2 regions of the Arthrobacter sp. IK3 genome follow, and region 1 is predicted to be linked to the other one. Evidence: riboswitches for the same ligand, from Rfam matches in the RefSeq annotation. Region 1 holds a riboswitch; the other holds the start of a gene.

The links. Region 1 has a riboswitch for thiamine pyrophosphate ahead of thiM (hydroxyethylthiazole kinase). Riboswitches for the same ligand answer to the same signal wherever they lie in the genome.
Positions count from the first base shown of each region.
Region 2: linked by a shared signal. The riboswitch ahead of ACSLGO_RS00555 (ECF transporter S component) and the one ahead of thiM (hydroxyethylthiazole kinase) in region 1 are both predicted to bind thiamine pyrophosphate.

Region 1 covers NZ_JBPPSW010000004.1:210,611-225,893, forward strand. The annotation lists tRNA gene ACSLGO_RS07345 (tRNA-Ser) at 152-242, opposite strand; gene ACSLGO_RS07350 (prolyl oligopeptidase family serine peptidase) at 315-2,429, opposite strand; gene ACSLGO_RS07355 (Lrp/AsnC family transcriptional regulator) at 2,483-3,505, opposite strand; gene ACSLGO_RS07360 (DUF5058 family protein) at 3,648-4,400, shown strand; gene ACSLGO_RS07365 (hypothetical protein) at 4,431-5,171, shown strand; gene ACSLGO_RS07370 (amidohydrolase) at 5,185-6,411, shown strand; gene ACSLGO_RS07375 (trimeric intracellular cation channel family protein) at 6,434-7,066, shown strand; gene ACSLGO_RS07380 (hypothetical protein) at 7,128-7,544, shown strand; gene ACSLGO_RS07385 (DUF6766 family protein) at 7,632-8,303, shown strand; gene ACSLGO_RS07390 (bifunctional hydroxymethylpyrimidine kinase/phosphomethylpyrimidine kinase) at 8,328-9,884, opposite strand; gene thiE (thiamine phosphate synthase) at 9,872-10,561, opposite strand; gene thiM (hydroxyethylthiazole kinase) at 10,558-11,367, opposite strand; TPP riboswitch at 11,359-11,448, opposite strand; gene ACSLGO_RS07405 (MarR family winged helix-turn-helix transcriptional regulator) at 11,493-11,984, opposite strand; gene ACSLGO_RS07410 (response regulator) at 12,121-12,795, opposite strand; gene ACSLGO_RS07415 (ATP-binding protein) at 12,792-15,283, opposite strand, start outside.
Region 2 covers NZ_JBPPSW010000001.1:105,323-120,605, reverse strand. The annotation lists gene ACSLGO_RS00580 (chorismate-binding protein) at 1-1,529, shown strand, start outside; gene cls (cardiolipin synthase) at 1,536-3,002, opposite strand; gene ACSLGO_RS00570 (aminodeoxychorismate lyase) at 3,084-3,959, shown strand; gene ACSLGO_RS00565 (energy-coupling factor transporter transmembrane component T family protein) at 4,020-4,838, opposite strand; gene ACSLGO_RS00560 (ABC transporter ATP-binding protein) at 4,835-6,346, opposite strand; gene ACSLGO_RS00555 (ECF transporter S component) at 6,350-6,949, opposite strand; TPP riboswitch at 7,002-7,142, opposite strand; gene ACSLGO_RS00550 (DUF4235 domain-containing protein) at 7,236-7,499, shown strand; gene mnhG (monovalent cation/H(+) antiporter subunit G) at 7,581-8,117, opposite strand; gene ACSLGO_RS00540 (monovalent cation/H+ antiporter complex subunit F) at 8,120-8,377, opposite strand; gene ACSLGO_RS00535 (Na+/H+ antiporter subunit E) at 8,374-8,955, opposite strand; gene ACSLGO_RS00530 (Na+/H+ antiporter subunit D) at 8,970-10,580, opposite strand; gene ACSLGO_RS00525 (Na(+)/H(+) antiporter subunit C) at 10,577-11,065, opposite strand; gene ACSLGO_RS00520 (Na+/H+ antiporter subunit A) at 11,062-14,067, opposite strand; gene ACSLGO_RS00515 (MFS transporter) at 14,261-15,283, shown strand, end outside.

The DNA of each region.
Region 1 (15,283 bases):
GGAGAAGGGCTTCCCTCATGCGCTGGCGAGGCCCGCGCGGCGCGGTAGATCGACTGTTTCCGTCATCCATGCGTGCGGTTCACCTCCTGCAGCTCGTGGGGGAGCGGTCCGATACAGAAAACACCCCGGTCCGAAGACCGGGGTGTTCCACTGGCGGAGACGGGGGGATTTGAACCCCCGGTGGGCTTTAGGCCCACACTTCATTAGCAGTGAAGCCCATTCGGCCGCTCTGGCACGTCTCCAATTGCCCTGGCAAACTCACGCTGCCAGCCTGTCAAGACTACCCACAACGGGGCGATTTCAGCAAAACAGGTTCAGGACAACCGGCCGGTCAGCGCCTCCCACAGGAACTCATAGGACATCGCGTGCATGCGAGCTGACTGGCGGTTGTCGGCGGCACCGGCATGGCCGCCCTCCAGGGCCTCGTGGAACCACACCCGGTCCACTCCCAGCGCCTTCATCCGGGCTGCCATTTTCCGTGCCTGCACCGGCCCCACGCGGTCATCGCTCGTGGCCGTCCAGATGAGCGCCGGCGGGTACTGGACGCCTTCGCGCAGCAGGTGGTAAGGGGAGAAGGTCTTGATGAACTCCCACTGTTTGGGATCATCCGGGTCGCCGTATTCGGCAATCCAGGACGCGCCCGCGGACAGCTTGGTGTACCGGCGCATGTCCAGCAGGGGGACACCGCAGGACACGGCGCCGAAGAGCTCCGGGTACAGGGTGAGCATATTGCCGACCAGCAGGCCGCCGTTACTGCGGCCGGTGCAGCCCAGATGCTCCCGTGAGGTAACACCCCGAGCGGTGAGGTCGCGGGCAACGGCGGCGAAATCCTCGTACGCCCGGTGCCGGTTCTGCTGGAGTGCGGCGCGGTGCCAGTCCGGGCCATACTCGCCGCCGCCGCGGATGTTGGCCAGTACATAGACCCCGCGCCGCAGAATCCCTGAGCCGTCGGTAAAGCTGCGTTCCAGCCAGCCGCGCCCCACCACGCCGGAGTACGCAGGGGTCAGGGCCTGCTCGAACCCGCCGTAACCGGACAGGACCGTGGGGTTGCCGCCGTCGAGCACCATGTCCTTGTGCCCCACCTGGAAATACGGCACGCGGGTGCCGTCCTCGGATACTGCAAAGTGCTGCTCCACGGTGCAGCTCGAGGCATCGAAGAAGGCCGGCGAGGTTTTGACCGGTTCAGCAGTTTTGCCCGGTTTGCCAAGGGTGCCGCGGGAAAGCGTAGACGGCGTGGTGAAACCGGTGCTCACCAGCCAGTAGTCGTTTCCGGCTGCTTCATCCTCATCGTCCACGGCGTACGCGTCCACGGTGTGCAGCGGCGGGCAGGCATCAAGCTCCGTGGCACGCCAGTCCGCGGCAGGGTCCAGCACCTGGATCTCGGAGGAGACGTCACGGAGCAGGTTCAGCAGCAGATAGTCCCGGGTCCAGCTCCAGGACTGCAGGGAAACAGCCGGTTCCGGGGTGAACAGGGTGCGCAGGTTCCGGTCTCCGGCCAGGAAAGCGGTCAGCTCTGCCGCCAGCAGCGAACCGGCTTTGTGCAGGGTGCCGCCCACCAGCCAGTCGGTGCGCGGGCGCAGCACCAGCCACTGCCGGTGCAAATCCACGTTCACGTCCAGCGGCACCTCGATCCGCCTCCATCCCGCGTCCTGCCGCAGATGGGTGACGCTGTCGTAGAAGTCGATGATGTCCACGGCAACGTCCCGTTCGAAGCCCGGAGTCTGGTCATGGTGGACGTAGCCCATCATGTGGTCCTCGGGGACTTCGAAGTAGAGTTCGGCGGAGTCCGGATCCTCCCCCCGGTGCAGCGTCCGGACGGTCCGGGGATAGGAAGACGTAGTCATGCTCCCCGGCCCGAAGTCCGTGGCCACGTACAGGGTGTCCGGCCCGGCCCAGGAGACCTGGGTCTTGGCGACGGGCAGGTCGAAACCTCCGGGCACAAAGGCGCGGTCCTCGACGTCGTACTCCCGGTAGCGGGCAGCATCCCCGCCGTCGGGGGAGAGGATTACCAGGGCGCGCCGGTAGGAGGTGCCGTCCGCCGGCCGGAGGAACCGGGCGCCGCCCCAGACCCACTCGGTGCCTTCGGCAGCAGCCAGGGCGTCAACATCCAACAGGACTTCCCACTCGGTGGCGGAGTCCGTGTAGCCCTGCCACGTGGTGCGGCGCCAGAGGCCCTTGGGGTGCTCCGCATCCCGCCAGAAGTTGTAGTACCAGTCCCCGCGCTTGACCACCATGGGGATCCTGTCCGTTGAATCCAGGACTTCGAGCAGCCGCTCTTCGGTCTGTTCAAAGCCGGTGGCGGAGAGCAGTGCCTCGGTTTCGGCGTTCTGCGCCCGGACCCAGTCCAGCTGCCTGTCTCCGTAGATGTCTTCCAGCCATAGGAATTCGTCCTCGGTGTCCTGCGGAATTTCTGCGCTCGCTGAAGTCATGAGCCAATCCTAGGGTGCCCGGAGACATTGGCCTGTGCGCTGCACCACACCGCTCAGCAGGCTCCGTGTTTCCAGGCTTCTCCGGGCACAGTGAGGTTCCCGGCGGCCGTCCCGTTCCGGTTCAGGATCCACCCCACCCGTTTGGCCACGGTTGCCACGACCACGCTTTCGGTGATCTCAAGGGCCGGGAACCGTTCCCCGAGGGATCGCTCGGTGTTCATGATGTCCGCCGCACTGCGCAGCCACATCATGAAGGTGAAGTTCGTGGGTCCGGTAGTTGAGGCGCACAGCCTCAGCGTCCCGGAGTCTGCGAGTGCGGACGCCGTCCGGGAGTGTTCTGCCGCAGGAAGACGGGCGAACCACTGGCAAATGATGGGGAACCCCGCCAGTCCGTGGGCAACTTCGCAGCGCAGGGCGAGTGATCCGCTGCCGAGTACTTTCTGCAGCTGCCGCCTGGCGGTGGCGGGATGCAGTCCGGTTTCGGCTGCGATGTCTGCGGCCGAGGCGCGTCCGTTCCGGGACAGGACCTGAAGGATTTCCCCGTATGCGGGTGGAAGCGGGCCCCGGTAGGCGGTCTGGTTCTCGGCCAGCTGGCTGAGCTTCTTTCGCTGGACGGCATTCAGCGCACCGAGCTGCCAGGAGTCGGCACCGTGGTGCAGCTGGGTGCAGAAGGACGTTTCGTAGCGGGTCAGCCCGGGGATCCGGTCGAAGAGCGGATACACCGACTCCGCCAGCCACGCAGGGGTGGGGGTGATGACTGTGAGCATCATGTCCCGGTTCCGGTGGCATTCGTCAATGCTGAACACGTCCGGCAGGGCCGCCAGCGCCTGTACCACGGAGCGTCTTTGGGCCGGATCGCACTGCACGTCGTGGAATGAGAGGGACATCTGTTCCGGGTCGCCCACGGGGTGGGAGGTGATCCAGGCGGCACCGGTGGCCACCAGTTTTTCCCACCGCAGGGCCAGGGACGTCGGGTGCCGGTCGAGGACTGCACCAATGGCCGTCCACGGCATGCGCGGACCGATTTGCAGGGCATTGATGAGCAGCAGGTCATCCTCGTCCAGTTGGCGGTTCATGTGTCCGTTTTCTCATGTTTATCGGATCTTTGTGCAATATTTCAGAAGTTTTCATCGATACGGCGAAGTAAACCCAACAATTGCTCCTATCGCAGTACCGGGCACCGGCGGTTTCCCGCCGGGCCGAGCGAAAGGAATTCCGATGCACAGCGTTCTTCCCCTGAACGGAAGTTCCACCGATGTCCTGGCCCTAGCCAACACGCCTGTCCTGTGGATCTGCGCGCTGGGTGTCTTCGGCGTCGTCGTGGTCCAGTCACTCATCTACATGCGTGCGGCGCGGCGGGTGGCGCCTGCGGTGGGAATGACGCCGGACGAGCTGCGGATCTCCTTCCGCTCCGGAGCCGTGGCAGCGATCGGGCCCTCGCTGGCCGTCGTCCTGGTGGCCATCGCCCTGCTGGCACTGTTCGGAACGCCGGCAGTCCTGGTGCGGATTGGCCTGATCGGTTCAGCAGCGTATGAAACCGGAGCCGCGAATGTCGCCGCAGCCACTGTCGGGGCCGAACTGGGCGGGGATACCTACACCCAGCAGGTCTTCGCCATCGCGTTCTTTGCCATGAGCCTGGGCGGGGCAATGTGGATGCTCGCCACGCTGGTCTTTACCCCGCTGCTTAAGCGCGGCGGACACCGCCTTGCCACGGTGAACCCGCTGGTCATGACCATTGTGCCGGCGTCGGCCCTGCTTGCCGCGTTTATCTCCCTGGGGCTGGCCGAAGCGCCCAAGAGCACCGCGCACGCCCTGACCCTGCTGGCGGCAGCCGCCGCCATGGGTGCCTGCCTGCTGCTGGCACGGATCCTGCACCGGCCATGGCTGCGCGAGTGGGGCCTGGGCATTGCCATCGTTGCCGGACTGCTGGCGGCCTACACCGCCCACACAGCCGGCCTCGGACCCGCCTAAATGAGCTCCCCGGACCTAAGGAGAACCATCATGCTGGAAACAGGAACCGCCCAAACCGGGCGCTCTGCCGCAGTCGAACTGGACAGGTTTGACCGAACAACGTCACGGTGGGGCCGGCTCACCATGATCGCCGGCCTGCTCATCTCGGTGGGTGGGCCGGTGTACCTGGTCCTCTTCGGCAACCTCGGGGTAACTTCCGCCCAGCTCTGGACAGCGTTCGGCGCCGTTGCCGCAACGTTCTTCGTCATCTGGCTTGTGGAGCCGCTGACCTACTACCCCATCCTGGGACCTGCGGCGATGTACCAGGCCTTTATGATCGGCAACATCTCCAACAAGCTGCTGCCCTCGGCCCTGGTCGCCCAGACCAGCGTCGGCGCCCTCCCCGGCTCAAAGCGCGGAGACCTCGCCGCCGTGATGGCGATCTGCGGAGCGGCCGCAGTGCACCTGTTGTCCCTGCTGGTTTTTGTGGGCCTGCTCGGCACCTGGCTGGTCAGCGTCATTCCCGCGGAACTCACCGCCCTGGCCCGGGTCTACGTCCTGCCCGCGGTGATGGGGGCCGTCATTGTCCAGGCCATCGTGTCCATGAAGGCACTCCGCCCCACCCTTGCGGCGCTGGGCGTGGTCCTTGCCGTGCAGTACATACTTCTGCCCCTGGTTCCCGGTCTTGCCATGATCTCCACCGCCATCTCGGTAATCGGGACTATCCTGATCGCCTGGTTTACCCGCAAACGCGCACCCCGCAGTGCACCCGCCGCCCCCGGGCGGAGCTGAACGAGAGGAACCCATGCCGAACCCCACGCACCCCGCCCTCACGCCAGAGGACACCTCGGAGATGCACGAGCTTTACCGGACCCTGCATGCCGCTCCGGAGCTGTCCATGCAGGAGCACGGCACGGCAGCCCTCATCGCAGAGCGCCTCGCAGCCCTGGACATTCGCAGCTTCCGCTGCGGAGGCACCGGGGTGGTCGGTGTGCTGGCCAACGGGGAAGGCCCGGTGGTCGCGTTCCGGGCCGACACCGATGCCCTGCCCATCCGGGAGGACACCGGCCTGCCGTATGCCAGCACTGCTACGGGGAGGCTGGAGGACGGAACCGAGGTTCCCGTGATGCACGGCTGCGGCCACGACACCCATGTCACTGCGCTCCTCACCACCGCAAAGCTGCTGGCACGGAGCCGGGATGCCTGGGCAGGCACCGTGGTGCTCCTGTTCCAGCCCGGGGAGGAAACCGCAGCCGGCGCGGCAGCCATGGTGCAGGACGGGCTGTGGGACAAAGCCCCTCGGCCGGGGGTCGTGCTTGGACAGCACGTGATGCCCGGTCTCGCCGGAACCATCCAGTACGCCTCGGGGAACGCCATGACCCAGGCAGACTCCTGGAAGGTCACGCTCCACGGACGCCAGTCCCACGGCTCACAGCCCCAGGACTCGGTAGACCCGATTGTGCTGGGGGCGCACCTCATCACCCGCATCCAGACGATCGTCTCGCGGGAGCTGGACCCCCGGCGTGCCGCCGTCGTCACCGTGGGGACCTTCCATGCCGGCTTGAAAGAGAACATCATTCCGGACCGAGCGGAGTTCACCCTCAACATCCGCACGTTCGACGACGGCGTCCGCACCCACGTCCTGGATGCCCTGCGCCGCATCATTTCCGCCGAGGCCGCGGCGTCCGCGGCACCGGAACCGGAGATCGAAGAGCTCTACACCTTTCCCCTGAACTACAACGACCCGCAGGAAACAGCCGGGGTCATGGAGGCCATGCGGGAAGCACTGGGAGATGAACGCGTGACCGAGGTGGCCCCGCTGATGGGATCGGAGGACTTTGGCCACCTCGCCCAGGCAATTGGTGTTCCCTCGGTCTACTGGTTCTTCGGCGGACACAGCGCCGAAACGCTGGAAAGGGAAAAGGTTCCCATGAACCACTCGCCCTACTTCGCCCCCGTCCTGGAACCGACCCTTTCCACGGCCGTAGAAGCCGCAGTGGCGGCCATCCTGTCCCGGCTGGAACGGCGCTAGCCGCTTATCGGGGAGGGCAGCCGTGACACTCCTGATCCTTGACCTGGCAGGAATCTTCTTCTTCGCCGTCTCCGGTTCCCTCCTCGCGGCGAGGCGGAACTTCGACATTGTGGGCTCCCTGATGCTCGGTTCCTTCGTGGGGCTGGGAGGCGGGGTGATACGGGACCTGATCATCAACCAGGGCGTGCCGCTGGCATTCTCGAAACCGGTCTACCTGCTGCCTCCGCTCCTTGCTGCCATCCTGGTGTTCACCCACGCCCTGGGGGTGCAGAGGTACCGGCGTACCCTCCTGGTGTTCGACGCCGCGGGGCTGGCCCTGTTCTGCGTCACCGGTACGCTGACCGCGCACCAGGCCGGGCTGAACCCGGTGTCTGCCGCGCTGCTGGGGGTCACCACTGCGGTGGGCGGCGGGCTGCTGCGTGACGTGGTGGCGAATGAAGTGCCGCAGGTCTTCAACCCGCGCGGCGTCTACGCCATTCCGGCCCTGCTGGGCGCCGGGCTGGTATCGCTGTTCACGGCCCTCGGCGTGTTCGGCCCTGTCCTGGGCATTGCCGTCGCGGCGCTGGTGTTCACGCTGCGCATCCTCTCCCTGCGCTACGGGTGGCGGATTCCGCTGGCCGGCCGGACGGAAGCCGGCCGAAACGCGCAGCCGTGATACTGCTGGGGGACTTGGACTAACTTAGGAGACCTGCAGGTGTCCTAAGACGGGAGGAGTCGTGTTGCGTTCCCTGGGGCTGGCGCTGAATATGGCGGGTTTGCTGTTGGCGGTTACAGCCTGCGGCGGCAGTGGTCCAGCGCCGGACGGTGCGGAGGAAACAGCAGAGTCCTTCTACGCCGCCCTGGAAAACGGCGACTACGGCCGTGCATGCGGAATGCTGGCCCCGGCGACACTCGAGGGTGTCCAGCAGTCTGAAAACGGGGGAGACCAAGCTTGTGCCGACGGGCTCCGGGCGGTCTCGCTGCAGGACCCCGGCGAGCCTCTTTCCGCGCAGGCTTTCGGCCGGAACGCGCAGGTGGAGTTCGGCTCGGAGACGGTGTTCCTCACGCTGTCCAGCTCCAACTGGAAAGTGATGGCCGCTGGATGCACGGCCCGGGGAGACCGCCCGTACAGCTGCAGGGTGGAAGGAGATTGACTTGCGCGCACGCTGGGCATTCGTTCTGTGCCTGTCCTTCATCAGTGTTGGACTTGCCTACATGATCACGCTGGGGGTGCTTGCTCGATGAAGACGCTCCGGGACAATGGCCTCTTCCTCGTCTTCTTCGCCCTGTTCCTGCTTTCCCTGGCAGGACAGGCAGCCGCAGGCGTAGCCCTTTTCAACGAGCAGCAGACTGCTGCCGGGCTGGAGAAGGTCAGCATCTGGCAGTACCTGGCGACGTCCAGCTTCGCCGTGGACGTCGCCGAGAACTGGCAGTCCGAGTTCCTCCAGTTCCTCCTGCTCATCGTCGCATCGGTCTGGTTCGTGCAGAAGGGCTCGCCTGAGTCCAAGAAGGTCGGGAGGCGAGGACTGGAAACTGATAAGGACCAGCTGCTCGGACAGCATGCCACCGCTGCTTCGCCCTCCTGGGCCCGCGCAGGAGGCTGGCGGACGCTGGTGTACTCAAACTCCCTGGCCCTCGTCATGGGCACGATTTTCCTGCTGTCCTGGTTGGCCCAATCAATTGCCGGGTTCAGCGCCTTTGCGGAGCAGCAGCTTGCCAACCTGCAGGATCCGGGAACATGGGGCGAATACGTCCTGTCGCCGGAGTTCTGGGGCCGGACCCTGCAGAATTGGCAGTCCGAGTTCCTCGCTGTCGCCTCGATGGTCATCCTCGCGGTGTATCTGCGGCAGCGTGGTTCTCCGGAATCGAAGCCGGTGGGTGCCGCGCATACTGAAACCGACGTCGAGGGCTGACGAAGGCACCAAGCGGCAGGAATCCTAGCCGGCCGCGAAGAAGTCGTGCTCCCACTGCACTGACTGGGCGAACGCTTCCTCGGCCGCCCGCCGCTGGTTCTCATTCCCGGCGAGCACACCCTCCAGGATGCCGACGGCACGGACAGTGGCCGCGGCAAAGGCCGGATCGGCATAGGTGTCCAGCCACTCGCGGTACGGATGCGAGGCGTGGTTCCCGGCGGCGAGTTCCGCACCGGCGTCGGCATAAACCCAAAAACAGGGGAGCACCGCGCCCACCAGCCGCGCGTACTCCAGCCGGTCATCCCGGTGCCGGTTGGTTCCCAGCAGGTGGTCCAGGTAGCCGCGGGTCACCGGTCCGGGGGCAAGGCCCTCGGCGGGATCCGCAGGAACGTCCCGGGGGCCGGGGACACCGCCGTGTCCGGCATTGGCATGCAGCCAGTTCCGGTGCAGTTCAAGTTCAGCTTCCAGTGCCCCGCGGGCGCTTTCGGCCCAGAACAGCTGTTCCTGGAGCGTCGGTGCGAGTTCGCTGGCCCGTGCCAGGGCACGGGCATATCCCCGCAGATATATCGCGTCCTGGGCGAGATATCTGCCAAAAACTGCCGAATCCAGGGTCCCGTCGCCGAGGCCGCGGACGAAGTCCAGGGCGGCGATTTCCTTCCGGACGCCCGCGGTCCGGGACCAAAGCTCCGCAGTACGGTCCCCGGCGGGAGGAACACCGGTGCCGGAGGAGACGGGCAGCGGGGCAAGGCCGCGCCGCCAGAGCCCGGCGAAGTGGTTCACCGGTCCGTGCCCGGTCCCCACCTCCAGCAGGTCCGCGGTTTCCAGGGCTTCCTGGAGCCAGGCCTTGGCGGCCCCCAGCGCCGCCACCCAGCTGCCGGTCCGCGCAAACAGCGTGGCTACTGCGGAGGAGAGCGAACAGCCGGTGCCGTGGGTGTTCTTGGTCTCCACCCGCACTGAACTGAACTCACAGACAGTGAAGCCGCCGCCGTCGGGCATCACCAGAGCATCCGGTGCCGCGGCTCCGGCGAGGTGCCCGCCCTTGACCAGCACGGCCGTGTCATACGCACCAGCGAGGCGGCGTCCCTGGTCCAGCGCCTGTTCCCACCCCCGCGCGGGTTCTTCCCCGAGCAGCGCAGCTAGTTCTGGAAGGTTCGGGGTTACCAGGTCAACACCGTGCAGCAGCCCGCGCAAAGCGTCTTCGGCGTCGCGGCTGAGCAGCCGGTCACCGCTGCTGGCCACCATCACCGGATCCAGCACCACGGCAGGGGGCCGGACGTCGGCCAGCCAGGCGCCCACCGTTTGGGCGACCCCGGCGATGCCCAGCATGCCGATTTTCACGGCGTCAAGAACGACGTCGTCGCTCACCGCGTCCAGCTGTTCACGCAGGAACGCCGCAGGAGGGGTGTGCACTGAACGGACGCCGTGGGTGTTCTGCGCAACGAGAGCGGTGACGACTGCCATCCCGTACCCGCCGTTGGCAGCGATGGACTTCAGGTCGGCCTGGATTCCGGCTCCGCCGGTTGGATCGGTTCCGGCGATGCTCAGGATCCGCGGAACGTCCCGGACGCTTACCCCTCCCATGCTGCCACCAGTTCTTCGGCGCTGCGCCGCGGATCGGCGGCAGTGCAGATGGCGGATACGACGGCGGCACCGGAGGCGCCGGCGGCGCGCAGGCCACGGAGGTCGGACAGCCCGATCCCACCGATCGCCACGGTGGGCACGGGAGCGGCTGAAGCGAAGGCGCGGAACCCGTCCACGCCGAGCGGTGCGGGATGGTCCGGTTTAGTGCTGGTGGGATGGATGACCCCGGCGCCAAGGTAGTCCACGGTTCCCGGAGCCAGTGCACGCACGGCATCCAGGTGGGTGGGCGTATTGGCGGTGAGGCCCACGACGGCGTCCGGGCCCACCAGGGAGCGAACGGATGAGACGGGAAGGTCGCTTTGGCCCACGTGGACGCCGTGCACCCGGGCACCGGCGGCCCGGGCCGCGAGGTATAGATCCACCCGGTCATCCACCAGCACCAGGGCGCGGTTCCCGACGGCGTCCGCCACGGCCAGGACCAGCGCGTAGAAGTCTGCCGCCGAGGCATGTTTCTCCCGCACCTGGACCGTCCGCACACCGCCGGCCACGGCAGCGGCCGCTACCGCGGCAACGCCCCGGTCCCCGCACTGCGTGGTGTCCGTGACCAGGTAAATGCCGGTGTTCCGTGCCAGGGCGCGGGGCCGGCGGGTCAGCCCGGACTGCGCCTCGGCGCTCATGCGCTCACCAGCATCGTGGTGATCTGTTCGTCCGAAAGACCGGCCAGGGCGTCCAAGAAGGCCGGCGCAAAGGAACCGGGCCCGGCCGCGCCCGCCGCGGCCTGCTGGGCGGCAATGGTGTACACGGCCGTAGCCGCCGCGGCGGCGGTGAGTCCTTCGCCGTCCTCCGCCGCGGACAGGAACGCGGCCGTCACCGCGCCCAGGGCGCAGCCCCCTCCGGTCACCTTGGTCAGCAGTACATCTCCGTTCCTGATCCGCAGGGTGGATTCGCCGTCGGTAATCACGTCCGTGGGACCGGAGACCGCCACCACGCAGCCGTACTTGGCGGCCAGTAGGTCGGCGGCGGGGAGGGCATCTTCGGGGTTGTCCGTGGCGTCCACCCCGCGCCCGCCGGCACCCAGACCGGCCAGGGCCATGATCTCGGACGCGTTGGCACGCACGGCGGTGGGCCGCAGCGCCAGCAGTTCGGCGGCCAGGGCGGTGCGGACCGGGAGGCTGCCCACTGCCACCGGGTCCAGGACCCAGGGAGTGCCGGCGTCGTTCGCTGCCAAGGCGGCCTCCAGCATGGCTGTGCGCTGCTCGGCGTGCGGGGTACCCAGATTGACCAGCACTCCGGAAGCGATCCGCGCGAACGGCCCCGCTTCACCTGGAATGTCCGTCATGGCCGGTGCCGCGCCAAGGGCGAGCAGCACGTTGGCGGTGAAGTTGGTGACCACGGCATTGGTCAGGCACTGCACCAGCGGCGGTTCGCTGCGCACGCGGGAAAGGAGGGTGGATACAGAAAATGGTGTCAGGCCAATAGTCATCGGCGACATCCCTTCGCTAGTTCTAACTAGATCAGGTTCGACGGGTCTCATCTCAGCCTTGCGGCACCCCGTGTCACTGCAGCCGACTCTACGAAGTCTGCGGCCAAATGGCCAGTTGGGACTGGTTAGGCGTGGTCCATGGCCGCGCAGGGATTCAGGCCCGACGCCGGTTGGTGGGCCTGCCCCGCGAGACGGTGGAGCAGGGCGCGGAACAGGTCTGCGTCTTCGGCTACGAGCCCGGAGAGCAGCGCCGCTTCCTCTGCGGCAATGCGTTCTTCACAGGCTGCCAGTCTGGCGAGCCCTGCCGGGGTGGCCACCACTTTTCGGGCCCGCCGGTCAGCCGGATCCGGAATCCGTTCAACTTCGCCAGCCTCTGCCAGCGCATCGATCAGGTAGGTCAGGACCGTCCTGTCGATGCCCAGGTGGGCGCCGAGTGCCTGTTGATTGGGCGGATCACAGTAGGCGACCGTGGACAGGACCAGGAAGCCGCGCAGCCCGCCGGCGAAACCGCCCAGGGCAGCTTCCATTCTGGACTGATAGCCGCCCGCGACCATGCCGAGGTCCCAGCCCAGGCTTCCTGGCCGGACGTCCGGGCTGGAGGTGCCGCCGATTGTCATGCAGAACATCCTAGCCCTGCAATGCGGAGGAGTAGATGTTCTACGGGACAAATGATCTGTGTGTCGGCTTACCCGGATTTGGGCGGGCGCAGGCGGCACGGTGCCGTTTGTCCCCGCGCCGGAGAGTCCTCGGCATCTAGGGCTGGAACCGGTACCCCATGCCGTGCTCGGTCAGGAAGTGGACCGGATGCGAGGGATCCGGTTCTAGCTTCCGGCGCAGCTGGGCCATGTACAGGCGCAGGTAGCCCGAATCGCTGGTGCCCGGTCCCCAAACATCGTTGAGGAGCTGGGCCTGGGTGAGCAGATGGCCGGGACTGCGCAGCAATGCCGCCAGCAGATGCCATTCAGTGGGGGTGAGTCGGATGGCGGTGCCGTCGCTGAGCCGGGACACCCGGCGCGCAGCCAGGTCCACGGTGACGTCGCCGAACGTCACCGCAGGGCTGTCCTGGGCAGCGCCGGTGCGGCGCTTCAGGGCACGGATCCGGGCCAGGAGTTCCTCGGCAGAGAAGGGTTTGGTGACGTAGTCGTCCGCCCCCAGATCCAGTGCCCGCACCTTCTCCGCGGAGTCGGACCGGCCGGAGATCACCAGGATGGGCATGGTGCTCCAGCCGCGCACGGCTTCGATGACTTCCATGCCGCTGAGCCCGGGCATCCCGAGGTCCAGGACCATCAGGTCCGGATGACAGTCCACCGCCCGGCGCACCGCCGCTGCGCCGTCGGACGCCGAGACCACCTCGTATCCGTACGCGGACAGGGTGATTTTGAGGGCACGGAGTATCTGGACGTCGTCGTCCGCCAGCAGGATCCTCACCGCAGCTCCGCGCTTTCTGCCGGCGCGGCCGCGGGGACCGCGGGCAGGCCCAGCACCATGGTGAGTCCGCCGCCGGGGGTCGTTTCCATTTCCAGGGTCCCGCCCATGCCTTCCATGAATCCTTTTGCCACTGCCAGCCCCAGGCCCAGCCCGGTCTGGTTATCGGTGTCCCCAAGCCGCTGGAAGGGAACGAACATTTCATCCCCACGCTCCGGGGAAATCCCTGGCCCGCAGTCTATGACGCGCACTTCCACTTTGCCGCCGAACTCGCTCGCCGCCAGCAGCACCTTTTCCTGCGGCGGGGAGAACCGCACGGCGTTCGCCAGCACGTTCACCAGCACCCGCTGCAGCAGCACCGCATCGCCCAGCACCGGAGGGAGCCCGGGCGGCAGGTCCAGCTGCACCTGTCCCGGGCCCAGCCGCAGTTCCTCCAGTGCGGGAAGAACCGCGTCGGCAGTCTCCAGCGGGGCCAGGGAGACGGCCAGGACCCCGGCCTGGAGCCGGCTCACGTCCAGGAGGCTGGTCACCAGTTCGGAAAGGGTGGCCAGGGATTCCTCCGCGGTGGCGAGGAGCTCCTGGCGGTCCGCCTCGCTCCAGTTCACGTCCTCGGCCCGCAGGCTGGTCACGGCTGCGGTTGCCGCAGTCAGCGGACGGCGCAAGTCATGCCCGACGGCGGCGAGGAGGGCGGTTCGGACCCGGTCCGCGGCGGCGAGCGGTCCCATGCCCTCGGCCCGCTCTGACAGTTCCCGGTAATCCAGCGCCGCACCCAGCTGTGCGGTGATCACTTCCAGCAGACGCAGATCCGCCGGCCCGGGAACGCTGCCGAAGAGCTCGAGGACCGCTTCGTCCACCTCAACCCGGTGCGCGGCGCTGCCGCGCGGGGACCCGGAGACAGCCAGGTCCGTGTCCCCGGTCCGCAGCCGGGCAGCGTCCAGGTTGAACGCTTCGCGGACCCGGCCCACCAGGGCTTCCACCGCATCTTCGCCGCGCAGCACGTTGCCGGCCACGGAGGCAAGCAGATCCGATTCCGACGCGGCCCGGCGGGCGGCACGCGAGCGCCGGGCCGCGCGGTCCACCACAAAACTGACCAGCATGGCGTTGGCGGAGTAGAGCACCAGGGCGAACAGGTGCAGCGGTTCGGAGACCGTCACGGTGTGCAGCGGCTGGATGAAGAAGTAGTCCAGCGTCACTCCGGAGAGCAGGGCCGCGAAGAGCGCCGGCCAGATCCCGCCGGCCAGCGCCACCAGGATCACCAGCAGCTGGTAGGACAGTACATCGCTGGTGACGGATTCAGGAGTGCTCACCCCCACCAGGAGCCAGGTGAGCAGCGGGCCCCCGGCGAGGGCGAGGGCGAACCCGGCCAGCCGCCGTCGGGCACTCAGCGCCCCGCCCAGCCGGGGCAGCCCGCGGCTGCCTCCGGCGGCGCCGTGGTTCACGATGTGCACGTCGATGTCCCCGGACAGCCGGATCACGGTGGCGCCAATGCCGGGTCCGCCGAACAGGGCCTTCAGCCTCGCACGGCGGCTGACGCCAATAACCAGCTGAGTGGCGTTCGCGGAGCGGGCAAAATCCACCAGGGAACCGGGAACATCCGCTCCCACCACCTGGTGGAAGGTACCGCCGAGTTTCTCCACCAGGGCCCGTTGTACGGCCAGCTCGCCAGGATGGCTTCCACGCAGTCCGTCCGGGTTGGTGACGTGCACGGCCAGCAGTTCGCCGCCCGCTGAACGTGCAGCGATGCGGGCACCGCGGCGCAGCAGGGTCTGCCCCTCAGGGCCTCCGGTGAGCGCCACCACTACGCGCTCGCGGGCCTCCCACTTGCTGCGGATTCCCTTCTGCGTCCGGTACCGGTTCAGGGCGCTGTCCACCTCATCCGCGAGCCAGAGCAGTGCCAGCTCACGCAGGGCGGTCAGGTTGCCGACGCGGAAGTAGTTGGACAGCGCCGCATCCACCCGGGCGGCCGGGTAAATGATCCCCTCGGCCAGACGGCCGCGCAGCAGTTCCGGGGCGATGTCCACCAGTTCAATCTGGTCCGCTGAACGGAGCACGCCGTCCGGTACGGTTTCGCGCTGGATGGTGCCGGTGATGCCTTCCACCACGTCGTTGAGGGACTCGATGTGCTGGATGTTCACGGTGGAGAGCACATTGATTCCGGCGTCGAGCAGTGCCTGGACGTCCTGCCACCGTTTGGCGTGCTCCAGGCCCGGGGCGTTGGTGTGCGCCAGTTCGTCCACCAGCGCATACTCCGGGTGCCGGGCGAGGACCGCGGGGAGGTCCAGTTCCTCCAGGACCAGGCCGCGGTGATCCAGCCGGCGCCGGGGCACGTGTTCCAGGCCCTGCACTGCCGCGGCCGTCGCGGCCCGGCCGTGGGCTTCCACCACGGCCATCACCACGTCCCGGCCCTCGCTGCGCAGGCGGTGGCCTTCCTCGGCCATGGTGTAGGTTTTCCCGACGCCCGGGGCAGCGCCCAGGAACACCCGGAGTTCTC
Region 2 (15,283 bases), on a different contig from region 1:
CAGTCTCCATCCGCACGTTAGCGGGTGCACCGGATCCGCAGGCGCTTTTCGGTGCACTGTTCGGCAACAGCTCCAACGCTGTGTGGCTGGACAGTTCCGACGCCGGTTCGGCCGGTGCGGGCGGCAGCCCGCCGGAGCGCAGCCGGTTCAGCATCATGGCGGACGACGGCGGGGCGCTGGGCCGCCATGCCGTCCATGCGTCCGGGAACACCCGGGTGGCCTGGGGCCCGGTGACCGTGAACATCCCCGGCCCGTTCTTCCGCTGGCTTGATCATGAGTGGGGCAGGCCACCGGTGGAGGTCCCGGCGTCGTATCCCTGTCCGTTTGCCCTTGGCTGGGTGGGCGCGCTGGGCTATGGGCTGAAACGGGAAACAGGTGCTACACCAGGCCGCCAGCCGGGTCCCGAAGCGGATGCCGCACTCATCTTCGCGGCCCGCGCCGTAGTGCTGGACCATGCACTGTCCCAGGTCCATATGCTGTGGCTGCACGATCCCGACCTGGAAGAGCCCGGGGCGGCGTCCGGCCAGGAGGCCTCCGCTGCACGGGATCCGGCTGCACGCTGGTTCGAGGAGGCCCTGGACGCCGTGGGCCGCGCACGGAACAGTGCAGGAAAGGGTACCGGCACACCCGCCGACACCCTGCCGGACACCCAACCCGGAGGTCCGGCCTTCACCTTCCGCGACAGCCGCGCAGGCTACCTGGCCAAGGTCCGCCGGGCCCAGGACGAAATCCGGGAAGGCAACAGCTACGAGATCTGCCTGACCACGGCACTGGAGGCTACCCTGCCGGCTCCCGTACCGCCCCGGCACATGAGGGAACTCTATGGCCTGATGCGGCGCCGGAGCCCGGCACCCTTCGCCTCGCTGCTGCACGTCAACGGCACCGCCCTGCTGGGCACCTCCCCGGAACGTTTCCTGCGGATCAGCGCCGGCGGGAACCTGCGAGCCGAGCCCATCAAAGGCACCCGGCCGCGCGGTGCCACCGAGGCCGAGGACGCCGCACTCCGCCGGGACCTCCTGGAAAGCGTCAAGGACCGCGCGGAGAACATCATGATCGTCGACCTGATGCGCAATGACCTTTCCCGGCTGGCCATCCCGGGCACCGTTGCGGTTCCCAGGCTGTGCGTGGTGGAAAGCTACGCCACGGTCCACCAGCTGGTCAGCACTATCGACGCACAGCTCGCCCCCGGAGCCAGCCGGGCAGAAGCCGTGGCCGCCGCGTTTCCCGCCGGTTCAATGACGGGCGCACCCAAGGTCAGCACCATGGAGATCCTGGACCGCCTGGAGGCCGCTCCCCGGGGGTTCTATTCCGGGGTGCTTGGCTATTTCTCGCTGACCGGCGCCGCGGACCTCTCGGTGGTGATCCGCACACTCGAGCTGCATCCGGACGGTGCAGGGGGTACCTCGCTGCGCCTAGGCGTGGGCGGGGCTGTAACGTCCGGGTCCGACCCGGAAGCTGAATGGGAGGAAGTCCGGACCAAGTCCAGGGGCGTGCTCAGTGCGCTGGGCTCAGTGGTTCCGCCCGGGTAAGCGGACCTACTGCAGCGTGGCGGTCAGGCGTGCCACGTTGTCCACGTAGCGCTGCCACACGGGGCGGTTGCGCCACTCGTCGAGGATGAGCTCCTTCGACAGGCTCCGGTACGTGTCCTCGATCTGGCGCATCTTTTCCACGATGTCCCCGCCGAACATCATCATGGAAACCTCCAGGTTCAGGGAGAAAGAGCGCATGTCCATGTTGGAGGAACCCAGGACAGCGACGTCGTTGTCCACGGTGAAGTGCTTGGCGTGCAGCACCAGCGGGGCCGGGTACTGCCAGATCCGGATTCCGGCTTCCATCAGCGCCTCGTAGTACGAACGCTGGGCATGGTCCACCAGGAACTGGTCACCGCGTTCGGAGACGAAAAGCTCTACCTGCACTCCGCGCTGTGCCGCCGTCGTAATGGCGTAGAGCAGTGAATCATCGGGGACGAAGTAGGGGCTGGTGATCGAGATGCGTTCGGAGGCGGAGTACAGCAGCGAGGTAAACAGGCGCAGGTTGTTCTCGGTCGTGAAACCGGGGCCGGAGGGGACCACCTGGCAGGTGACTTCACCCGGCTTGGAGGTCCACTCGTAGAGGCTCAGTTCCTGTTCGAGGTTCTCGTCCGTCTCCATGTTCCAGTCGGTGGCGAACACCACGTTGATTTCATCCACCACGGGGCCCTCGAGCCGGCTCATGAGCTCCACCCACTTGCGGCCCATCTTGTGGTTGCCGGGTTTGCGGTAGCCGGGCTCCACCAGGTTCTGCGAACCGGTGAAACCCAGTACGCCGTCCACAACGAGGATCTTGCGGTGGTTGCGCAGGTCCGGGCGCCGCCAGTGGCCCCGGAGCGGCTGGATGGGCAGCATGGGATGCCACTGGATCCGGCTGCTCTTGAGTTCCCTGAGCAGCTGCCGGTAGCCCTTCACGCGCAGCGTGCCAATGTGGTCGAACAGCAGGCGCACGGTTACGCCGCGTTCGGCGGCATCGCGCAGCGCGGTGAAGAATTCCCGGGTGACGGCGTCGTAGCTCATGATGTAGAACTCGACGTGCACGTACTTGGTGGCACCGCGGACGGCGTCGGTCATCTGCCGGATGGATTCCTCGTAGTCGCGCTGGAGCTCCACCTTGTTGCCGTCAAGGCTGGGCAGTGAGCCCAGCCGCCGGTTGAGTTCCACGGCTGAGAGCACCCACTCCGGTCCGGAGTAGGAGGAAGACTCGGCTTCCAGCTCGCGTGTGTTCTCACGGACCCTTTTGTTGATCTGTGTCTGGCGCTCAACCCGCTGCTCGGAGAGGCGGTGGTTGCCAAAGAGGGCGAACAGGATAATTCCGGGCACCGGAAGGAAGAAGATCGCCAGCAGCCAGGCCATGGCCGTGGTGGGGCGCCGGTTTCCGGGCACAATGCCCAGGGCAATGATCCGGATTGCGAAGTCCAGGATTGTCAGGCTCGTCGCCAGCCAATTTGGAGCAGTAACCGTCCACCACACGTGCGCTTTTCCCTCCGACCACCCAACCTTCCCTTCAGCCTAGCGCCCGGAATGGGGCTCCGCGGCCACTAGGCTTGCTGCATGACTGTTTTGGTTTTCCTGGACCCCGCATATCCCGCCGGCCGCATCGCGGATGCGTCCAAGCCGCAGCTGATGGCAACGGACCTCGGGGCCACCCGCGGTGATGGAGTCTTCGAGTCGATGCTGGCCGTGGACGGGCATGCCCGGAAGGTGGGCATGCACCTGGAGCGGATGGCCTCCTCCGCGGCTGCGCTGCAGCTGGACTTCCCCGCGCCGCAGGTCTGGGAACCGGCCATCGCGACGGCGCTGGCCGAGTTTGCCCGCGTACACGGGAATGCGCCCGCCGTCGTGAAGCTGATGCTGACCCGAGGACCCGAGGGCGCCGGCTCACCGACAGCATGGGTGGCGGCATCCCCCGTGCCCGAATCCACCGGCCGCCAGCGGGAGGAAGGCCTGGACGTGCTCCTGCTGGACCGCGGCTACGACTCCTCCCTGGCAGAGCGCGCTCCGTGGCTGCTGCTGGGTTCCAAGACGCTGTCCTACGCGGTGAACATGGCTGCGCTCAGGTTCGCAAAACAGCACGGCGCCGACGACGTCATCTTCACGTCATCCGACGGAAAGGTCCTGGAAGGCCCCACTTCCACCGTGGTGCTGGCCGTGGTGGAGGACGGAGTCAAGACGCTGCTTACCCCGGAGCTTGAAAGCGGAATCCTGCCCGGTACCACGCAGAGCGCCCTGTTCGCAGCGGCAGAGAAGGAAGGCTGGCAGCTCGGCTACGGTCCGCTGGAGCCCACCCACCTGATGCAGGCCGACGGCGTGTGGCTGATTTCAAGCATCCGCCTGCTCGCACCCGTGAAGTCGATCGACGGCAGCCCGGTACCGGTTTCCCGTGAGCTCACCGATGAGCTGGCAGCCCTGGTGGAAACCGTCCTGTAGCCCCGGCCACCAGCCGGAATCCGCACGGGCGCAGCCATGGCGGCTGCGCCCGTCCGCGTTTCAGGACAGGATGAAGTTGAACGTCCCGGCCGCCGCGGCGGCCCACACCGCTGCCGCCGCCAGCCCGACGCCGTAGGCAAGGACCCACAGGTCAATCCGGCTGAACGTGGACGAACGCGCCCACGTCCGTTCGCTGCTGCCGAAGCCGCGGGCCTCCATGGCAACGGCCAGCCGCGTGGCGCGCCGAATTGCCTGGATCAGCAGGGCAAGCCCCTGGCCCAGGAAATTGCGGAACCGTCCCAGCGGCGACGCGGCGGCGTCGGCCCCGCGCGCATGCCTCGCCAGCCCAAGCGTGCGCCATTCCTCGACGAGCAGTCCCACCAGCCGCATCGCGGCCAGCGCCCCGAGAACAAACCGGGACGGCAACCGGAGCCGCTGAGCCAGCGCGTCTGCCAGGTCCGTCGCGTCCACGGTGACCAGGAGGAAAATGCCGGGCAGCGCTATTGCCAGGCCGCGCAGCCCAATGGCGATGCCGGCGCCCACCGAGTCCGTGGTGAACAGCAGGGGCCCGGCATCCAGCAGCACGTCTCCGGTTTTCTCCGCCAGCAGGGCTGTCCCGTACGCACCCACGGCCGCGGCGATGAGCAGCGGCCAGATCCGTTTTGTCAGCGTCCACGGGTTGATCCGGAGCAGCGGGAGCAGTGCCAGCTCCCCTGCCAGCACCACGGTGGCGCTGACCCAGTCCACCGTCAGCAGCACGACAACAGTGACTGCGACGGCGGCGCCGAGGGTGGAGAGCGGATTCGCGGCGCTGATCCGGGAACGCTGCGTGCCGGGAAGTGTTCCTGCGGCGGCCGGCCGCACGGCCTGGGCGCTCATGCTGCCGCTCCGGCTGCGGGTCCGGCCGGCTGCAGGCGGGCACAGCCCTCCTGCACCTGGAGGATGCGCCCTCCCAGCGCCTCAGTGAACTCGCGGTCGTGCGTCACCGAGACGACGGCGCAGCCCGCGTCCCGGCGCTGCCGCGCGAGCAGCGAGACCAGCTCCCGCCAGGTGTTGGCGTCCTGGCCGAAGGTGGGCTCGTCCAGGAGCAGGATGTCCGGCGAGGTGGCGAGCATGGTGGCCACGGAGAGCCTGCGTTTTTCCCCGCCGGAGAGCGTGAACGGGTTTGCCTGGAGCAGCCCGGACAGCTTCAGCCGGTGCGCCAGTTCTTCCACAGTGTCCCGGACTTCGGATTCGCTGCGGCCGGCACGGAGCGGCCCAAAAGCCAGCTCGTCCCGGACCGAGCCGGTGAGGAACTGGTGCTCAGGTTCCTGGAACACGGTTCCTATCCGGGTTACCAGCTGGGCCGACTTCCATTTGGACGGGGTACTGCCCGCTTCCCTGGCCAGCGCCGGTGAAGCACTGAGCTGTCCGCCGCGGGGACGCAGCAGTCCGCCCAGTGTCAGCGCCAGCGTGGACTTCCCGGCACCGTTGGGCCCGGTGATTCCCAGTGCGTCCCCGGCCTTGAGGGTTAGGTCGACGCCGGTGAGCACAGCTGGGCCGCGCGGCGTTCGGGCAACCTCGAGACCGTCGGCGGTCAGCAGGTCCTCGGCGGACCGCAGGGCAGGCAGCGGCGGAGGCACGTCCACCGCTGCGCCGGGCAGCCAGACACCGGCTTCCGCCAGCCGGGAACGCGTTCGCTCAGCGGTGAGGACCTCCTGGGGCGGGCCGTCCGCCAGCAGTCCCCCGCCGGCGTCGAGCACTATCACCCGGTCCACCAGCTGCGCCCACGCGGCTACGCGGTGTTCCACCACAATCAGCGTGGCACCGGTCCGGTCCAGGACGCGTTCCACCGAGTCCCGGATTTCCAGCACGCCGTCCGGATCCAGGTTGGCGGTCGGCTCGTCCAGCAGCAGCAGTCCCGGGGCCATGGCAAGGATGGATGCCAGTGCCAGGCGCTGCTTCTGGCCGCCGGAAAGGGCGGCAGTTGGATGTCCGAGCGGCACCCGGAGTCCGACGTCGTCCAGCGCCGCGTGCACCCGTTCCCAGATCTCGGCGCGGGGAACGCCGAGATTCTCGGCACCGAAAGCCACCTCGTCGCCCACCCGGGACAGCACGATCTGCGAGTCGGGATCCTGCAGCAGCAGTCCCGCGCGCCCCCTGGCGGCCTGGGGGTGCGCCCCGTCCAGCCGCAGCGTTCCTGTTTCTGTTCCGCCGGTGTCCTCCCCCAGGACTCCGGCCAGGGCATGCAGCAGCGTCGACTTGCCTGCTCCGGAGGCCCCCAGGAGAAGCACCCGCTCCCCCGGGCTAATGTCAAAGGAAACACCGGCAACCGCCTGGGCTTTGCGCCCGGCGTGCCGCCATCCCCAGTGCCGGGCAGCAACTGCCACGGGATTGGCTGCGGACATCGCCTACACGTCCGCCGTGCGTCCGGACGCGAAGGCCGAGAGCACCCCGGTCTTCGCCAGTGCCCGCACCGCCAGCCAGGACAGCAGCCCTGCCAGCAGCAGCCCGGAAACCATCGCGAAGACGGTGTACAGCACCTGCCACTGGAAGGCCCATTCCGGCATGTACAGGATTGATTCGCTCACTCCGAGGAACAGGCCGGAACCGAGGCCTGCGAGCAGCGCCACGGGAAGGGTGAATTTCCGGTACAGGAAGAGCAGGAACACAAGTTCGGCGCCCAGGCCCTGGATGGCTCCGGAGAGCAGGACGGAAAGGCCAAACTGGGTTCCCAGCACGCCGGAGACGGCGGCAGCGAGGACTTCGCAGTACAGCGCGGCTCCGGGCTTGCGGATGATCAGGGCGCCCAGGACACCGGCGATCAGCCAGCCGCCGGTGTAGAGCCCGCCCAGCGGCGGGAAGGCCACGAACGCGGCGGCGACTCCGCCGTAGGCCAGTGACCAGGCCCAGAAAACTACCCCGATGGCCACGCCCAGTACGGATGCTACGACGATGTCCACCACCCGCCACGAAGAGCGTACGGGCTGGACTGTTTGGGTTTGCTGCATTGAATGTTCCTCCTGGAATCAGGAGGGGAGGGAAAACCGCCGGCGGCGGTGCACCCCTGAGATCTCGACTCCCTTCGCCGGTACTAACCGGAGCAGGTTCGAGGGTCTGCGGCTTGGTCCGCACTCTCAGCGCCCGAAAACCGGCGTCCGGAATGCTCCGGAGCCGGGAAGCGGCGCTCCCCTGTCGTGTGTATGCGTGGTCCACTGTACACGCAGTGACGCGTGTAATCCGGGCGCGGCAGGTAGCGTAGGGGGAAACACCAACGCACTAGACCAAGGAGCACTTATGAACCTGATCCTGAAACTGCTGGGTACCGGTGTCAGCGTGGGCGCCGGACTGGCCTCGGCAAAGATCCTGGACTTCATCTGGACCAAGGCCACGGGCAACGAGCCGCCCAAGGATAAGGACGGTGCACTGGAAGCGAGCCTGCGCTCGGCCGTCATCTTCGCGCTGGTTTCCGGCGCGGTAAGCCAGGCTATCCGGGTGCTGACCAACCGCGGCACGCAGCGCGCCATCGCCCGTTACAACCGCACTCCCGAGGTCGTTTAGCCTCCCCCTCCATCGAGATCACAGAAACTGCCCGTATGAGCGTTCATACGGGCAGTTTCTGTCATCTCGATGGAGGGGGGGTCAGCCTTCGCGGCTGCGCCCCGGCGGCAGCTTCCCGGTTTCGGCTTCGGCACGGGTCCGGGCCAGTTCCTCATCGCTGAGTTCACCGGTGTAGTAGCTGCCGTCCGGTTCCTGGCCTGGATCGTCATCCACCTTCGGATCCGCGTCCGTGCTCCCGGCGGCCTGTTCCTCGGAAGCCTCGAACATCAGCTGCTGGGCACGCTCAACGACGTCGTCCAGTTCATCGATGGTCAGCAGCTCGGGACGCAGGTGCTTGGTGCGGTACCCGGCCCGGCCAACCATGTGGGCGGACACCGGCGCGGTGAGCAGCATGAAGATCCAGCACAGCGCCAGGACCGGCAGCAGGACCCAGCTGCGGAACTCGACGGCCATGGCCAGCAGGAAGAGCAGCAGGCCAAGCACCTGCGGCTTGGAAGCGGCGTGCATCCGGCTCATCAGGTCAGGGAAGCGGGTCAAGCCAATCGCCGCGGCGAGGGACATGGTGGCACCGCCCAGCAGGAGGGCCGCCACAATAACGTCAATCACAGTCTCGTTCATGGCTACCTCCGGTCCGTCACGAAGCGGGCAACCGTCACAGAGCCGATGAAGCCGATCAGCGAGATCGCGATCAGCAGGGCCATGTAGTCCAGATGCCGGTGCACTACCATGTCCACCACCAGGGCGCCGCCCACAATCGCCAGGAGGACGTCTGCGGCAAGCACGCGGTCAAGGATGGATGGTCCGCGGACAATGCGGAAGATGGCACCGGCGGCAGAAACGGCCAGCATGATGGACACGATGATGACGGCAACAGTCATCGGCTGACCTCCCTTTCGCGCAGTTCCCTGAGGTCCTTCTGCTCCGCCCGGACAAGCGCGAGCTCCTCCTTGGTACCCATCACGCGGATCAGCCAGGATTCCGTGGCCCGCACGTCGCTGCGGACCTTTTCGGCTGCCTCCTGCGTGTCCACACCCAGGCAGTGCAGGTACAGGGTGGACGTGGAACGGTCCACCTCCACCACCAGGGAGCCCGGGATCAGCGAGAGCGCGTGGCCGGTGGCCGTCACCAGCAGGTCCGAGTGGCTGCGCAGCTTCACCGCGACAACCGCATTCTTGATCCGTGGTCCCTGGACGGTGGCCAGCCAGAGCACGTGGACGCTGGCGACCACCAGTTTCCAGAGGAACCGGATGCCGAAGCCCGCGGCATAGAAGATGTTGAACCTCCCGGAGAGGTCAACCGGAGGCAGGTAGAAGATGTTCGTGACGACGAACGCGATGATGGCGCCGAACACCAGGTTGCCCAGGCTGAAATCCTGCCAGAGGGCTCCCCAGAGCAGCACCAGCCAAATGATCAGCGGCAGTTCCTTGAGCAGCGGAATGCGCGGGTGCTTGCGCATGAGTGCCTTTTTGGTCACGGTGCGCTCCCTTCGCCGAGCACGGCCTCAATGTACGGCGTGCGGTCCAGCAGGTCCTGGGCGGCGTCGTCGCTCAGTGAGAACAGCGGTCCGGCCAGTATGGTGAGGGAGACGCCCAGTGCTACCAGTCCCACCGTGGGGTAAACCATGGTCTTGGGCAGCAGGTCCACCGTGGAGCGGCCGCCGAAGCGTCCGCTGTTGTTCCCGCTCACGTTGCCGGAGTCCCGCACAACGCTGCCGTCCGTGGTGGTGGCCAGCAGGATCGGGTCCGGATGGACCGCGTCTTCCGGAGTACGCCAGAACGCGCGGTTCCAGACCCTCGCCATCACCAGCAGGGTCAGCAGCGACGTCAGGACGGACGCGGCCACCAGAATGTAGGCCAGCGGCGTTCCCAGTTCCACGCCGGCCTGCATCAGTCCAAGCTTGCCCAGGAAGCCGGAGAACGGCGGGATGCCGGCGAGGTTGATCGCGGGGATGAAGTACAGGACTGCCAGCAGCGGTGAGAGCTTTGCCAGTCCGCCCAGGCGGTCCATGTTTGCTGTTCCGCCTCGCCGTTCGATCAGCCCGGTCACGAGGAAGAGGCTGGTCTGGACGGTGATGTGGTGGACCACGTAGAACACTGCTGCCCCAATGCCAACGATCGAGGCGACAGCCAGCCCAAACACCATGTAGCCGATGTGGCTGACCAGCGTGAAGGACAGCATTCGCTTGATGTCCGTCTGCGCCAGCGCACCCAGGATGCCCACGAGCATGGTCAGGCCGGCCACCACCATCAACAGGGTGTTGATCCGGTCCCCCGGGAACAGCAGGGTCTCGGTCCGGACCATGGCGTATACGCCCACCTTGGTCAGCAGGCCGGCGAACACCGCGGTAACGGGTGCCGGGGCCGTGGGGTAGGAGTCAGGCAGCCAGAAGGAGAGCGGGAAGACGGCAGCCTTGATGCCGAAGGCGACCAGCAGCATCAGGTGCAGCATCATCTGCGTGCCCGGGTCCAGTTCGCCGAGCTTGATGGCCAGGTCCGCCATGTTCACGGTGCCCGTCGCGGCGTAGATCATGCCGATGGCGGTGAGGAACAGGACGGAGGAAATGACACTGACGACGACGTAGGTCACGCCGGCGCGGATGCGCGGTGTGGTGCCGCCCAGGGTCATCAGCACGTAGCTGGCGGTCAGCAGGATCTCGAAGCCGACGTAGAGGTTGAAGAGATCACCGGCGAGGAAGGCGTTGGAAACACCGGCCACGAGGATCAGGTACGTCGGATGGAAGATTGAAATGGGGCCGTCTTCATCGCCGTCGGCCATGCCCTGGCCGGTGGCGTAGATGAGGACCGCAAGGCTGATGGCAGTGGAAACCACGAGCATCAGGGCGGAGAACTGGTCCACCACCATGGTGATCCCGAACGGCGGCATCCAGCCGCCCAGGTTCACGGCCTGCGCTCCGGTCTCCCAGACTGCGGCGAGCAGGAAGCACTCAAGCGCCAAAGTCAGGGCCAGCACGCTGATCGAGACGATCCGCTGGGAGCGCTGGTGCCGGATGAGCAGGAAGGCCAGCGCCGCGCCGAGGAACGGCAGGACGACGGCGAGCGGGGCAAAACTGGAAGCGTTCATCGTTTTGCCTCTCCTGTTGATCCGTTGCCCGCGCCGCGCTGCGAACCGGGTGCTTCTTCGGCTTCCTCAGCCGGCGTGAACTCCGTGGTGTCCTCGGGGACATCGGCGTCGTCTTCCGCGTCGTAGCTGCTCTGGCTGGCCACGCGGCGGTCTTCGATGTCGTCCTGGACCTCGTCCTGACGTCCAAGTACCCATGACCGGTAAATGATGCCGAGCATAAAGGCGGTCACGGAGAAGGAGATGACGATCGAGGTGAGGATAAACGCCTGCGGGAGAGGATCGTTGTAGTCCTCCGGCGGAATCTCGGAGTTGAACAGGGGAGCCAGTCCTGCGAACCCGCCGGTAGCGAGCAGCAGCAGGTTGGTGGCGTTGGTCATCATGGCCAGGCCGAGCACAACCCTGGTGAGGCTGCGTTCAAGCACCAGGTAGATCCCCGCTGCGTAGAGGGCGCCCATGATGAGCAGCAGCGTGATGTTGACGCTCATCGGGACACTCCTTCCGTTTCAAGCATTTCGGGTTCGGGTTCCACCATGTCCTCGTCGTCGTCATCGGAGCCACCCTCGGAGCGTTCATCGATCTCCGAGCCGAGGCTGCGCAGGACGTCGAGCACCAGGCCAACCACTACCAGGTACACGCCGATGTCGAAGATGGTCGAGGTGACGAACTTGATGTCGCCGAATATCGGCCAGGTGAACTCGATGATGGCGCTCTGCAGTACCTGCCCGCCGAAGAACAGCGGGGCTGCGGCGGACAGTGCGGCCAGACCCAGGCCGCCACCGAGCAGCGCGCCGGCGCTGACGGGGGTGGCCTCGGCGAGTTCGAACCGTCCGCCCGCGAGGTAGCGGATGGTCAGTGCCAGGCCGGCCATCAGGCCGCCGGCGAAGCCGCCGCCCGGTGAATTGTGGCCGGCGAGCAGCAGGTAGATGGAGAAGATGATCACCGAGTGGAAGAGCAGCCGGGTGACCACTTCGAAGATGATGGACCTGCGCTCCGGCGCCAGGGTGCGGCCGGCTACGAGCCAGGCTTCCCGGGCCACGGAGGAGAACTTCCGGGCCAGGGCCAGCGTGGCGGCTTCGCGTTCGGAGGAGGCGAAGTGCTCGCGCCCGCGGTCCACGGAGCCGGTAGCCACCTCGTTCGCCCGGCGTCGCTTGTCGCCTCGTCCGCGGATGAAGATCAGGGACGCCACGCCGGTGGCAGCCATGGCCAGGACGGAGATTTCACCGAAGGTATCCCAGGCTCGGATGTCCACCAGGGTTACATTGACGATATTCAGTCCGCCGCCGCCCTTGTACGCAAGTTCCGGGTAGGAAAGCGAAATGGGCTCGGCCACCCGGGACGCCATCGCCGTCATCGCGAACAGCACCATGGCGGCACCGAAGGCGATGCCAAGACCAGCCCGCAGGAGCCGCTGGCCGGTAGGCTCGCGCTTCCATAGCCGGGCCGGCAGCGAACGCAGCGCCAGCACGAAGGCAACCAGGACGATGGTCTCCACCAGCATCTGGGTCAGGGCAAGGTCCGGCGCGCCCTGCAGCGCGAAGATCAGGGCGAGCCCGTAGCCGCTGACGCTGACCATCAGGACGGCGAGGAAACGCTTGTTGGCGCGGGCTGCTCCGACGGCGCCGATGACGACGGCAGCGCCGATCACGGCCTGCAGCGGGTTGTCGAACCAGTAGAACTGCTCGGGCAGCGGTGCTCCGCGGAGCAGCACGACCGTCAGCGGAGTGACGATCGCCATACTCAGGATGACGAACAGGTAGAAGGTCAGCGAACCGCGCTGGGTGCGGCCGGTCACCCACACGGCTACGTCATCGAGGATGCCGATCAGCCCGCGGTAGGAACGCTCGGCGTCGAGCGGGCTGGCCATGCTGGCCTGGATCTTCTCCACCCGGGCGCGTTGGAAGAACAGCAGGGTCCCGGCGGCGATCGTCAGGGCGGTCAGGCCCAGGGCGAGGGTGAATCCGTGCCAGAGCGCCAGGTGGGTGGCCTCGCCTTCCAACGGGTACAGGTCCGCGTACGGGCTGATGATCGTATCCAGCGGTTTCGGCCAGAGGCCGAAGAAGACGGTAACGGCAGCCAGGATGGCGGGGGGCGCCAGGAACGGCCACGGAATGGCCTTGAACGCCGTCGGCTTGCAGGATTCCTTGGTGGCGAAGCCGCCCCAAACGAACCGGCAGCTGTACGCGAAGGTCAGGATCGCTCCGGCCACAACGCCCACCAGCAGCACGATGGCCGAGGGGGTGCCCTGTTCCTCGGCGAAGTGTACGTACGTCTCGTAGACGGATTCCTTGGCCACGAACCCCAGCAGCGGGGGCAAGCCGGCCATGGAGGCGGCGCCGATAGCGGCGACGACGGCCAGCACGGGAGCTGAACGTCCGACGCCGGAAAGCTTGCGGATGTCACGGGTCCCGGCCTGGTGGTCAATGATGCCCACCACCAGGAACAGTGTGGCCTTAAAGAATCCGTGGGCAACGAGCAGGCCCAGGCCTGCCAGCGCTGCCTCGCGGTTGCCCAGCCCCACCACCAGCGTGAGGAACCCAAGCTGGCTGACGGTACCGTAGGCGAGCATCAGCTTCAGGTCATGCTGGCGCAGGGCCCGCCAGCCGCCGAGCAGCAGGGTAGCCAGGCCAAGCACGGTGACGACCGGGGTCCAGTAGGTAGTTTCCCAGAAACCGGGGGCCAGCCGGGCCACCAGGTAGATGCCGGCCTTCACCATTGCCGCAGCATGCAGGTAGGCGCTCACCGGGGTGGGGGCCGCCATCGCTGCGGGCAGCCAGAAGTGGAACGGGAACAGCGCCGACTTGGACACCGCGCCGAGCAGCAGCAGGACCACCGCGACGTCGACGATGACGCCGCTGGCCGCGAGCTCCGGCGCCATGGCCATGATCTCGGAGATACGGTAGGTGCCGGCTGCCGAGCCAAGCATGATCATGCCCACCAGCATTGCCAGTCCGCCGAAGGTGGTGACGATCAGCGCCTGCAGTGCCGCACGGCGGGCTGAGAGCCGGTGCGCCGCGTAGCCGATGAGCAGGTAGGACAGGATTGTTGTCAGTTCCCAGAAGATGAACAGCAGGATCAGGTCATCGGCCGTCACCAGACCGAACATTGCTGCTGCGAACGCCAGCAGCTGCGCGCCAAAGCTGCCCATCTTGGGATCTTCGGGACGGAAGTAGCGGGCGCAGTAGAACAGGACCAGGGAGCCGACGCCCAGGATGAGGATCGCGAGGACTGCGGAGAGCGCATCCATGCGGAAGGCCAGTTCGACCCGCAGGTCCGGGATCCAGTTGATAATGACCGACGGCGGCGCATTGGGAGCGCCGGAAGCCAGGGACTGGTCCGAGTCGATGTACCGGGGGTACGTTGCCATGAGCCAGATGAACGCTCCGGCGGGAACAGCTGCCAGCAGGTAGAACGCTGACCTTCCCATCCGGCGGAAGAATAAGGGCGCCACAAGTGCCACCGCAAATAGAACGGTTAGCACAAGCAGCACGTAGATCTCCCGGGTTCTCTCAATGGGCCTTACAGGTCAGGAACACAGCTTTAGTTGTCAACGTCGGGTCGAGGGGCTTTGTTTATTCTAACGGAGGCATACGCGCCGGTCACATTCGGTCCATGAACAAACCGGGCCGCGTCCGTTCACCTCCCGGACGCATTTGCCCATTAGCATCTGGAATATGGCTTCGATGACGCACGCAACCCCCGGGCACCCAGGCGCCCCTGCACAGGCGCGCCGGCGGGAGGTTTGGGCGTGGGCCTCCTGGGACTGGGGATCGGCTGCCTTCAACGCCGTCATGACCACGTTCGTCTTTACGGTGTACCTGACTTCCGACGCCTTTGGTGGCGAAGATCACGCTTCCGCGGTGCTCGGAACGGGCCTCGCTCTGGCCGGCATTCTGGTGGCCGTACTGGCCCCGGTGGCCGGCCAGCGGTCCGACGCCGGTGGGCGCCGGAAACTCTGGCTGGGCATCAACACCGTGGCCGTCTGTGTTGCCACCGGGCTCTGCTTCTTCGTGTATCCCAGCGAGAACTTCCTGCTGCTTGGCGTTGCGCTCATTGCCCTGGCCAATGTGTTCTTCGAATTCGCCAATGTGAACTACTTCGCCATGCTCAAGCAGGTCTCGACCCCGGGCACCATCGGCAAGGTCAGCGGCTTCGGCTGGGCCATGGGCTATGTTGGCGGAATTGCCGCCCTGGCACTGGTCCTGGTGGGATTCATCAACCCGGATGTGGGCTGGTTCGGAGTCACGTCGGAGAACGGGCAGAACATTAGGGCGGTGGCCGTTTTCTCCGCGGTATGGTTCCTGGTCTTTTCGCTGCCCATCTTCTTTACCGTTCCCGAGGTTCCGCGGACCCGCGCGGCGAAGATTGGTTTCTTCGCGTCCTACGGCCTGCTGTTCCGCCGCATCAGGGCGATCTATAAGACCAGCCCGCACACCATCTTCTTCCTGCTGGCCAGCGCCGTGTTCCGGGACGGCCTTGCCGCCGTGTTCACGTTCGGCGGGGTCATTGCGGCCGGTACGTTCGGCTGGGAGCTTTCCCAGGTGATCATGTTCGCCATCTTCGGAAACATCGTGGCAGCCGCGGGCTCCTTCGCGGGAGGATTCCTCGATGACCGGATTGGCCCCAAACCCGTGATCGTCGGCTCCCTGACCGGCCTGCTGCTGGCCGGCTCCGCCATTGCCATCCTGGGCGCCGGAGATGTCAGC